2 regions of the Pseudomonas sp. AMR01 genome follow, and region 1 is predicted to be linked to the other one. Evidence: riboswitches for the same ligand, from Rfam matches in the RefSeq annotation. Region 1 holds a riboswitch; the other holds the start of a gene.
The links. A riboswitch is a leader RNA that binds a small molecule or an ion and turns the genes downstream of it on or off. The one in region 1 is predicted to bind cobalamin.

Region 1 (5,239 bases):
GCCCAGTTGCTGAACGAACTGCGGCAAGTTGTTGTTGGGGTTGTCCTGAGTCTGGCTGGCCAGCACCACGGAGCGGAACGAGTCGACAAACACCAGCGCCGGTGAATATTTCTCCACCTCACTGACAATGCGCCGCAATACCTCATCCAGGTCGCCTGCCAGTGTGTCGCTGGCCAGGTTGATATAGCGAACTGAATGGTTGATCGTCTCACTGTCGAAGAAATCGAATTGCTGCTGATAGCGCAGCATTTTCAGGGGCGGCTCACCGAGCACGGTAAAGAACAGCGCCGGACGCTCCGGCGTCGCCAGGGCAAACATCATTTGATGCGCGAGGGTAGTTTTGCCGCAGCCAGGCGGGCCGGCGATCAGGTTGAACGACAACTCCGGCAAGCCACCGCCCAGGACCTCGTCCAGTCCTGGCACGCCCGTGGCCAGACGGTTGATAGTCACTTTGGTGCTCATGGCGAAATTTCCTGCGAAGAGGTGTCGCTCGAAGAAGGCAGCCACACGTCAGCAAGCAAACGCGCGGTGAGTGAGGGCCCGATCAGCGTGGTCAGTAGCTCGTAGAGGGTCGTCAGCAACGCCTCACCGAAGAACAGCGCATCGGTTTGGTTTTGCTCCACGAGTACGGATTTGAGGGCCATCAGGTCCATCTTGGCCAGCACACTGTCATAGGTGCGGGCCAGGCGTGGATGGTTAGAGACGCACAAATGGAGGCTGCGGCGGTACAGCGCGGCAACGCCCTGCTGGCCGATGATGGGGGCAAGTGCAGCGCCCATATCCTGCAAAATCGACACAATCGCCTCGGCGATGCTTGCAGTGTCAGCGTGCGGACCAACACGGTGCGCCAGAGAAGCTACGATCCGGCGGCTCTCTTCGCTAAGCGTGGGCATGACTGACTAATATCTGATGAACAGTCCCTTAGCCTACACCCTATATCAGCAGATAGAGACCCCGCAGGCTGAAGCAGCTGGTTTGCGGGCCTATGAGGCTCCCCCTGCCCGGCCCGATCGACTACCATACCGCGCCGGTTCCCAAACGGGACTAATAGGGAATTCGAAACGCCGCCCGCGACGTCAATCGAAACTGCCCCCGCAACTGTAGGTGCTGAGCCTGCTCCAACACGCCACTGAGCCTTGCTCGGGAAGGCCGGAGCGCGGCGACGACGCATCAGTCAGGAGACCTGCCGGCCCAGTAACTCACTAACCGGCGGGGTGTCCGGGAAGGACGTCCTCGCCTGCCACAATCGCAGTGTTTGAGGGTGGATTTCCCAACCGTACCTCCCCAGCTTCACGTACGGTCCACGGAGATTTCCCCATGCTGCCACGCGTTACCGCCCTGCTCACCGGCCTGGGCTTCTGTGCCCTGGCCCACGCGGCCCCGACTCACTACCCGCTGACCGTGCAGAACTGTGGCAGCACGTTGACCTTCCCGGCAGCGCCAGCGCGAAGCGTCACCATCGGCCAGGCCGCCACTGAAATGCTCTACGCACTGGGCGTGGCCGACAAGGTGGTCGGCACCTCGCTGTGGTTCAACAGCGTGCTGCCCCAATTCAAGGCGCAGAACGACAACATCGCGCGCCTGGCTGATAACGAGCCCAGCTTCGAAGCCGTCATCGCCAAGCGCCCGCAACTGGTGGCCGCCGAGCTGGAATGGGTGGTGGGCCCGCAAGGCGTAGTGGGCACACGCGAGCAGTTCCACGAGCTGAAAATCCCCACCTATTTGCTGCCCTCCGACTGCGAAGGCAAGGACAACCTGGTCGGCGCCGACGGCACCCGGCTGGAGCCGTTTCGCATCTCGACGATCTACAAGAGCATCAGCCAACTGGCCGAGATTTTCGACGTACAGGGTCGCGGCCAGCAACTGAACGACGAACTCAAGGCGCGCCTGGCCAACTCCGTCGCCACCGTGCACAGCAAAGGCCTAAAACAGGCCAGCGCACTGGTGTGGTTCTCCAGTTCCGAGATGGCCAGCGACCCGTACGTGGCGGGCCATAAGGGCATTCCGCAATTCATGCTCGAAACCCTCGGCCTGCACAACGTGGTGCAGTCGGATGAAGAGTGGCCCGCCGTCGGCTGGGAAACCATCGCCAAGGCCAACCCTACCTTCCTCGTCATCGCACGCATGGACCGTCGCCGCTACCCGGCCGACGACCATGAAAAGAAACTCGCCTTCCTGCGCAGCGACCCAGTGACCCGCAACATGGACGCCGTCAAACACAATCGCATCATCATCCTCGACGCCCTCGCGTTGCAGGCCAGCATCCGCATGTTTGACGGCCTCGAACAACTGGCCACGGCCATCGACGGCTACGACCTGCCTAAATGATGCGCAGCCTACTCGCCCTCGCGCTGCTGCTGGCGGCCGTCCTCGCCGGCGTCGCTATCGGCGAAACCGCCATCTCGCCACAGGTGGTGCTGCAAGTGCTCGCCAACAAACTCTGGGCCGCCGGGTATGTGCTCGACCCGATCGACGAAGGCGTGGTGTGGAACTACCGCCTGACCCGCGCCCTGGTCGCCGCCGCGTGCGGGGCCGGGTTGGCGACGTGCGGGGTGATCCTGCAGTCGTTGTTGCGTAATCCGTTGGCGGATCCGTACCTGCTGGGCATCAGCGCCGGCGCTTCGACCGGCGCGGTGTTAGTAGCGCTGATCGGCGTGGGCGGCGGTTTGGTTTCGCTGTCGGCGGGTGCGTTTGTCGGCGCCATGGCCGCGTTCGCCTTGGTGATTTTGCTGGCGCGGGCCAGCGGCTCCACCAGCGGCACCGGCCAGGTCATCCTCGCGGGCATCGCCGGTTCGCAGCTGTTCAACGCGCTGACCGCGTTCCTGATCACCAAGTCGGCCAGTTCCGAGCAGGCGCGCGGCATCATGTTCTGGCTGCTGGGCAACCTCAGCGGCGTGCGCTGGCCGTCGGTATGGCTGGCGGTGCCGGTGGCTGTGGCGGGGTTGGCGGTGTGCCTGTGGCACCGTCGCGCGCTGGATGCGTTTACCTTCGGCACCGACTCGGCGGCGTCCCTGGGCATTCCGGTGCGCCGCGTGCAGTTCGTGCTGGTGGGTTGCGCGGCGCTGGTGACGGCGGTGATGGTGTCGATTGTCGGCTCTATCGGCTTTGTCGGGCTGGTGATTCCGCATGCCGTGCGCCTGCTGCTGGGCACCGGGCATTCGCGCCTGTTGCCCGCCAGTGCGTTGGGCGGCGCGCTGTTCTTGATTGCGGCGGATGTGCTGTCGCGCACGCTGATCAAGGGCCAGGTGATTCCGGTCGGTGTGGTGACCGCACTGGTCGGTGCACCGGTGTTTGCGCTGATCCTGATTGGCCGGAGGAATGCGCGATGAGTGTGCTGAGTTGCCGCGGGCTGGGCTTCAAAGTGCGTGAGGCTGAATTGCTGCGCGATGTTCACCTGGACATTGAACCGGGCGAGACCTTGGGGATTGTCGGGCCGAACGGCTCGGGCAAATCCACCCTGCTCAAGTTGCTCGCCGGGTTGCGCGCGCCCGCATCCGGCGAAGTGCGGTTGGGGGGGCGGCGCCTGGGTGATTTGTCCCGCCGTGCTATCGCGCAACAACTCGCGGTTGTGGAACAACAGGCGGATACCGACGACGCCATTCGCGTGTTCGACGCCGTCGCGTTGGGCCGCACACCGTGGTTGTCGGCGCTGAGCCCGTGGTCAGGCGAAGACGACGCCATCGTGCGTCAAGCCTTGCATGACGTCGACGCCACCCACCTGAGCCAGCGGGCCTGGCGCAGCCTCTCCGGCGGCGAACGCCAACGCGTCCACATCGCCCGCGCGCTGGCGCAACGGCCGCAGATTTTACTGCTGGATGAGCCGACTAATCACTTGGATATTCAGCATCAATTGGGCATTTTGAAAGGCGTGCAAGCGCTGCCCGTGACCACCCTGATTGCCCTGCACGACCTGAATCAGGCGCTCACCTGCGATCGTTTGGCCGTGCTCGATCGCGGGCAATTAGTCGCGCTGGGCAAACCGCTGGAAGTGCTGACACCGCAGAGGTTGCAAGACACCTTCGGCGTGCAGGCGCACTACCTGACAGACCCGTTCGACGGCGCGCAAATACTGCGGCTGCGCCCCAACTAACGGCCTGACCACAGACTTCCAAAACACCATAGCTCAAATGTGGGAGCTGGCTTGCCTGCGAAGACGGCCGCACTGCCGAAAAAATATTGCCTGACCCACCGCTATCGCAGCATAGGCATCTACATAACTTTTAGAGGCTGGCGAATCTCTCTGTGGCGAGCGGGCTTGTCCCGCGTTGGGCTGCGTAGCAGCCCCAGAACCAGCCACTACGAAGTGTCTGATACACCTTGGGAACCTACAGCACCCGCTGCATATGGGTCGTCCGCCACACCGGATCAGCTTCGATGTCGGCAATATCGAACCCCTGCCGAACCCAGAAATCAACCGCCCCAGGCAGAAATGGATGAGTGTGCAGGTACATCACCTCAACCCCATCCGCCCGCGCCATTCCCTCCAGCGCACGATACAACTCACCCGCCAAACCCGAACGACGAAACGGCGGGAGCACAAACAGCCGCACCACTTCCACCGTCTTTCGACCCTGGTAATCAAGCTGGGAAAATCGCCCGTCATACGGCAAATAACCGACAGCCGCGACGATCTGATCCTCATCACAGACGACGAGAAATTTCCCGCCACCCCCAAGATAGACCGCCTCAAAACGCGCTAAATCATCCGGCATTCCAGCGGCGCTGAGCTTCGGAAAAAGCTCGGCACGGGCCTGCAAGACAAAGGTCAACACGTCAGGAATATCGGCGCCAGTGGCCGCCCGAATCACAGGCCGCACGCTCATATAACCTTCACCTCGGTAATACCCACCACTTCTGCCTGCGCAAGCACCGCCTCCGGCATCGCATCCGGTGGGGGCATGATCAAGCCGTTTTCGGCGTCACCAAAATGCAGCGCCAGCAGATGCATCGCGGCCTCATGCACGGCCAATTCAGACTGCTTGAGCTCAAACACCTGGGTGCGGGGCTGGCCATTGAACCGGTAATGCAGAGTGAATTCGCGCATGGTGAAGTCCTTGTGATGAAAGTAGAACACCTGATCAACCCGACTCAATAATCAGCTTTTAAGTTCAACTCCCCCAAGCCCGATCCACCCGCCCCGAATAACACCCTTGCTTCGCATTGTGCACATGAAGGTAACTGACCTGCGGATCAGCCAGCATCCGCTCAATCACAGGCTCCATCACCCGCCCCTCCACCA
Region 2 (5,239 bases), on a different contig from region 1:
CAAGCAAGTCGTGGATCAGCGCGGTGCCGCTGCTCGGTAAAACATCGGGCACCGGATAACCTTCAGCCTGCAGCGCACGCAGGATATTCAGCGCCGCCGCCGGCGTATCCAGGCCCACACCGTTGCCGATGCGACCGTCGCGAGTCGGGTAGTTGGCGAGGATCAGCGCGATGCGTTTGTCGGCATTCGGCACCCGCGCCAGCTCGACCCAACGCCGCGCCAGTTCGGCAACAAAATCCATACGCTCGGGCGCAGCGCGATAGCACACCACGTCCGACTGGCTGCGCTCACTGCGCCAGGCCAGGTCCTTGAAGCTGATCGGCCGGCTGATGATGCGCCCGTCCAGCTCCGGCAAGGCAATGTGCATCGCCAAGTCACGCGGGCCGAGGCCTTGCGCACTGGCCTTCCAGCCGGGCTCATTGTCTTGGGCGCAGATGGCCTGGATCACCGGAATATTGCGACGAAACGGGCGCACATGCGGCGCTTCGGGGCTGGACTGGGCGAAGCCGGTGGTGTTCAGAATCACCGCTGCCTGCACGTCATCCAGCAGGTCCTCGACCACCGTGAGGCAACCGGGCTCTTTTAAACTGGCCACCGCGATGGGCAACGGGTTAAGGCCCGCCGCCTGCAAGCGTTGGCAAAACACGTCGATAAAGCCGGTATTGGCCGCCTGCAAATGCGAGCGGTAGAACAGCACGGCGGCCACCGGGAACTCGGGGTTCCAATCCGCTTGCCAATCATTCAAGCGAGCGTCGGCTTTACGCGGGTGATAAATCGCCGTGCGCGGCAGGGTGCGCGGTTCGGCCCAGGCATAGTCGCGACCCAGGTATTCACTGGCCAGGCAGCGATAAAAATCCAGAGCATTGCCCATGCCGCCCTGGCGCAGGAAGTGCCACAGGCGGTCGCGCTCAGCCACACCCACTGTGCTCAAAGCGCTGAGTTCCGGGTCGGGGCGATCACACCCCGGCACGAGGATCAACTGCACGCCGCGCTCGGCCAACTCCACCAGGCGCTCGATGCCGTAACGCCAATAGCCGATGCCGCCATGCAGCGAAATCAGGATGACCCTGGCGTGGCGCAGCACCTCATCGACGTAGAGGTCGACCGAAGCGTGATTCTGCACCTGCATCGGGTTGGCCAGGCGCACGCTGGGGTAGTCGTCGGGCAACTGCTGCGCCGCTTCGGCGAGCAGCGCCAGGCTCGAATCACCGCTGCACAGGATCACCAGTTCAGCGGGGGTTTGGCCGAGGTCGGCAATATTGTCGTCCGCGACAAAACCACCGGGCTGAGTCCTGAGCAGGTGCATGGGTTAAACGCTGAGCGCGGCGCGCAATTGCGCTTCAAGGCCCACCGCATCCAGCTCTTGGCCGATCAGCACCAGGCGCGTGATGCGCGCTTCGTCAGCGCCCCAGGCGCGGTCGAAATGCTTGTCGAAGCGCGTGCCCACGCCCTGAATCAACAGGCGCATCGGCTTGTTCGGGATCGCCGCGAAGCCTTTGACGCGCAGGATGCCGTGCTGCACCACCAGCTGGGTCAAGGCGTCGAGCAGCAGCGACTCGTCAGCTTGCGGCAGGTCGATGGAGATCGAGTCAAACGCGTCATGGTCGTGATCGTCTTCACCTTCGTGGTGATGATCGTGATGGCTGTGGCGCCCGTCGATGTGTTCCTCGGAGCCTGCGCCCAGGCCGATCAACACGTCCAGCGGCACGCGACCGCTGCTCGCTTCGATGATTTTCACCGCTGGCGGCAATTCTTCAGCGACTTCCAGGCGCACGCGGGCCAGGTCTTGCGGGCTGATCAGGTCGGATTTGTTGAGGATGACCAGGTCGGCGCTCGCCAGTTGGTCGGCGAACAGCTCGTGCAGCGGCGATTCGTGGTCCAGGTTCGGGTCGAGTTTGCGCTGAGCGTCTACTTGATCCGGGAACGCGGCGAACGTGCCAGCGGCTACGGCCGGGCTGTCGACCACGGTAATCACCGCGTCAACGGTGCAGGCGCTGCGAATTTCCGGCCACTGGAAGGCTTGCACCAGGGGTTTTGGCAGGGCCAGGCCCGAGGTCTCGATGAGGATGTGGTCGAGGTCACCGCGACGCGCCACCAACTCGCGCATCACCGGGAAGAACTCTTCCTGAACCGTGCAGCACAGGCAACCGTTGGCGAGTTCGTAGACGCGGCCGTTGGCTTCTTCTTCGGTGCAACCGATGGAACACTGCTTGAGGATTTCACCGTCGATGCCCAGCTCGCCGAACTCGTTGACGATCACGGCAATGCGACGGCCCTGAGCGTTGTCGAGCATGTGGCGCAACAAGGTGGTTTTACCCGAGCCGAGAAAGCCGGTAACGATGGTGACGGGGAGTTTGGCCAGTGTTTTCATCGGATGCCCTTTGGGGCGGGCATACGGGACGATAGGCCCTGCGACAGCGCGCAGCAGCTGATTTCGTCACCGGATCACCCCGCCCGGTTAAAGTAGAAAATCGGTCACGAGGCAGGTCTCCTGGCTTGGGGCTTGCGGGTCTCTCGACCGGCGCCGGCTGCGCCTTCCCGCCGTAGTGGCAGTGGCGTGGCAGTCAGTTAAACCCTTCACAGTTGCGGGGGCAGCCACGGCTTGAACCGTGTTCCCTTCTTAGCTTCGACCTCGGTCGAAGAACCTCGAAGGTGCAAGGCTACAGGTGCTCGGTCAGTTTGACTACCGCCGCTCTGCATGCTTTCCTACCCGCCTTGTTTCGGGTGCCCTTCACAGGGTGAAACGGGAAACCGGTGACTCATGTTCACACGACAGTCCGGTGCTGCCCCCGCAACGGTAAGCGAGCGAAACGTCATATCCACTGTGCCCCTTGGGCATGGGAAGGCGACGTTTTCAGGCTGACTCTCCCGCAGAGCGCCCCTCGCAAGCCCGGAGACCGGCCCGAAAAAATCAGATAACAAACCCGCGGTGGGCGGGCGCTGTTCGAACCCTGCGTGCCCGGCTCGCGGGGTCTTATGCGCCTGCGTCACCCTGAAACCCAGAAGGGACGCGCCATGTCGATCATCAGTAGCACCTCGCACACCGCCAGCAGCACCGCCACCTTGAGCCAACGCCTGACCGCCGCCATCGGCGCGTCGATCCTCGGCGCGTGCCTGGTGTATTTCGCCGGTTTCTCGCACATCGAAGCGGTGCACAACGCCGCCCACGATACTCGCCACAGCGCCGCGTTCCCGTGCCACTGAGGCCTGTCGACATGATCAAGCGCATTGCCCAGACCGCAGGTTTTACCGGCCTGCTCGCCGCCCTGTTGCTGACCCTGCTGCAAAGCTTCTGGGTCGCCCCTTTGATTGTGCAGGCGGAGACCTTTGAAAAGGCTCCGGCAGCGCATGAACATGCCCCTGGCGCAGCGGCGCACACTCACGACGCCCAAGCTTGGGAACCGGAAGACGGCTGGCAGCGCGTGCTGTCGACCACCGGCGGCAACTTGGTGGTTGCCGTGGGCTTTGCGCTGATGCTGGCTGGCCTTTACACCTTGCGCGCGCCAACCCGCGCGGCCCAGGGCCTGTTATGGGGCTTGGCGGGTTACGCGACCTTTGTTTTGGCGCCCACGCTGGGCCTGCCGCCTGAGTTGCCGGGTACCGCCGCTGCTGATTTGGCACAGCGCCAGGTCTGGTGGATCGGCACCGCCGCGTCCACGGCTGCCGGTATCGCGTTGCTGGTGTTTGGCCGCGGCTGGCTGTTGAAAGTGTTGGGCGTGGCGATCCTGGCGGTGCCGCATGTAATCGGCGCGCCGCAGCCTGAGGTGCATTCGATGCTGGCGCCGGAGGCACTGGAAGCGCAGTTCAAGATTGCCTCGCAGTTGACCAACGTGGCGTTCTGGCTGGCCCTGGGCCTGATCAGCGCCTGGCTGTTTCGCCGCAACCGCGACGGTCAATACTCGGCATGACCCTGGTGGTCGGCCTGGGCTGCCAACGGGGTTGTGACGTTCACACCCTGCTGGCGCTGTTTGACGCCGCCCTCGCCGAGGGCGGTATTGAGCGCTCGCGCATTACCGCCCTGGCCAGTATTGATCGCAAACAGGATGAGCCGGGGTTGCTCGCTCTGGCCGAACACCTGAGCCTGCCCTTTCAATGTTTCAGCGCAGAACAACTGGCCCCCTATAAGGGCCGCCTGAGCCACACATCCGACGTGGCGTTTGCCCACACCGGCTGTTACGGCATCGCCGAAAGCGCGGCCCTGGCCCTGGCTGAACACCTCTGCAACGCCCCTTCGCGGCTGCTGATCACCCGCAAAAAAACCGCCCAGGCCACCTTTGCATTGGCTTGCGCAGGCTAAAATCCCGATAATCAGTGCGCCCGATCATGAGCACTTTTCATGCTCGCCCGTTTTTCGACAGGAACCCCCCATGACCGTCTACTTCATCGGCGCCGGCCCCGGCGATCCGGAATTGATCACCGTCAAAGGCCAGCGGCTGATCCGCAGCTGCCCGGTGATCATTTATGCCGGCTCACTGGTGCCGGCGGCGGTGCTGGAAGGTCATCAGGCGCAACACGTGGTCAACAGCGCCGAACTGCACCTGGAACAGATTATTGAGCTGATCAAGGCGGCTCACGCCAACGGTCAGGACGTGGCGCGCGTGCACTCCGGCGACCCGAGTCTGTATGGCGCGATTGGTGAACAGATTCGCCACCTGCGGGCGCTGGGCATCCCGTTCCAGATCATCCCGGGCGTTACGGCGGTGGCAGCCTGCGCGGCGCTGCTGGAGGCCGAGTTGACGCTGCCCGACATTGCCCAAAGCGTGATCCTGACGCGCTATGCCGATAAGACAAGCATGCCGGCAGGTGAGGATTTCGACAGCCTGGCGCGTCACGGCACCACCATGGCGATTCATTTGGGAGTTAACCATTTGGAGAAGATCGTCGCTGAACTGCTGCCGCATTACGGCGCGGATTGCCCGATTGCCGTGGTGCACCGCGCGACCTGGCCGGATCAGGACTGGGCTGTCGGCACCTTGACGGATATCGCGGCGAAGGTGGCGGCGAAAGGGTTTCGGCGCACGGCGTTGATCCTAGTTGGCCGAGTGTTGGCAGACGACAGTTTCAGCGAGTCCTCGCTGTACCGCGCAGGCCACGCTCACCTTTATCGCCCCTGAATAAGCAATGGCATGAATGCAAAAACCTGTGGGAGCGGGCTTGCCCGCGATGGCGGTGTATCAGTCCATAATTCAATCATGGGTAAAACGCTATCGAAGGCAAGCCAGCTCCCACAGTTGAGCTG

Region 2: linked by a shared signal. The riboswitch ahead of Q7C20_RS20960 (CbtB-domain containing protein) and the one ahead of Q7C20_RS18840 (ABC transporter substrate-binding protein) in region 1 are both predicted to bind cobalamin.

The regions. Positions count from the first base shown of each region.
Region 1 covers NZ_JAUTYR010000022.1:58,101-63,339, reverse strand. Annotated here, with positions in the region: gene Q7C20_RS18850 (RAD55 family ATPase) at 1-462, opposite strand, end outside; gene Q7C20_RS18845 (hypothetical protein) at 459-893, opposite strand; cobalamin riboswitch at 1,012-1,206, shown strand; gene Q7C20_RS18840 (ABC transporter substrate-binding protein) at 1,318-2,328, shown strand; gene Q7C20_RS18835 (FecCD family ABC transporter permease) at 2,325-3,329, shown strand; gene Q7C20_RS18830 (ABC transporter ATP-binding protein) at 3,326-4,090, shown strand; gene Q7C20_RS18825 (GNAT family N-acetyltransferase) at 4,326-4,823, opposite strand; gene Q7C20_RS18820 (hypothetical protein) at 4,820-5,044, opposite strand; gene Q7C20_RS18815 (DUF1203 domain-containing protein) at 5,109-5,239, opposite strand, start outside.
Region 2 covers NZ_JAUTYR010000029.1:38,588-43,826, forward strand. Annotated here, with positions in the region: gene cobN (cobaltochelatase subunit CobN) at 1-1,306, opposite strand, end outside; gene cobW (cobalamin biosynthesis protein CobW) at 1,310-2,371, opposite strand; cobalamin riboswitch at 2,464-2,664, opposite strand; cobalamin riboswitch at 2,706-2,921, shown strand; gene Q7C20_RS20960 (CbtB-domain containing protein) at 3,016-3,204, shown strand; gene Q7C20_RS20965 (CbtA family protein) at 3,216-3,908, shown strand; gene Q7C20_RS20970 (cobalamin biosynthesis protein) at 3,905-4,297, shown strand; gene cobM (precorrin-4 C(11)-methyltransferase) at 4,368-5,114, shown strand.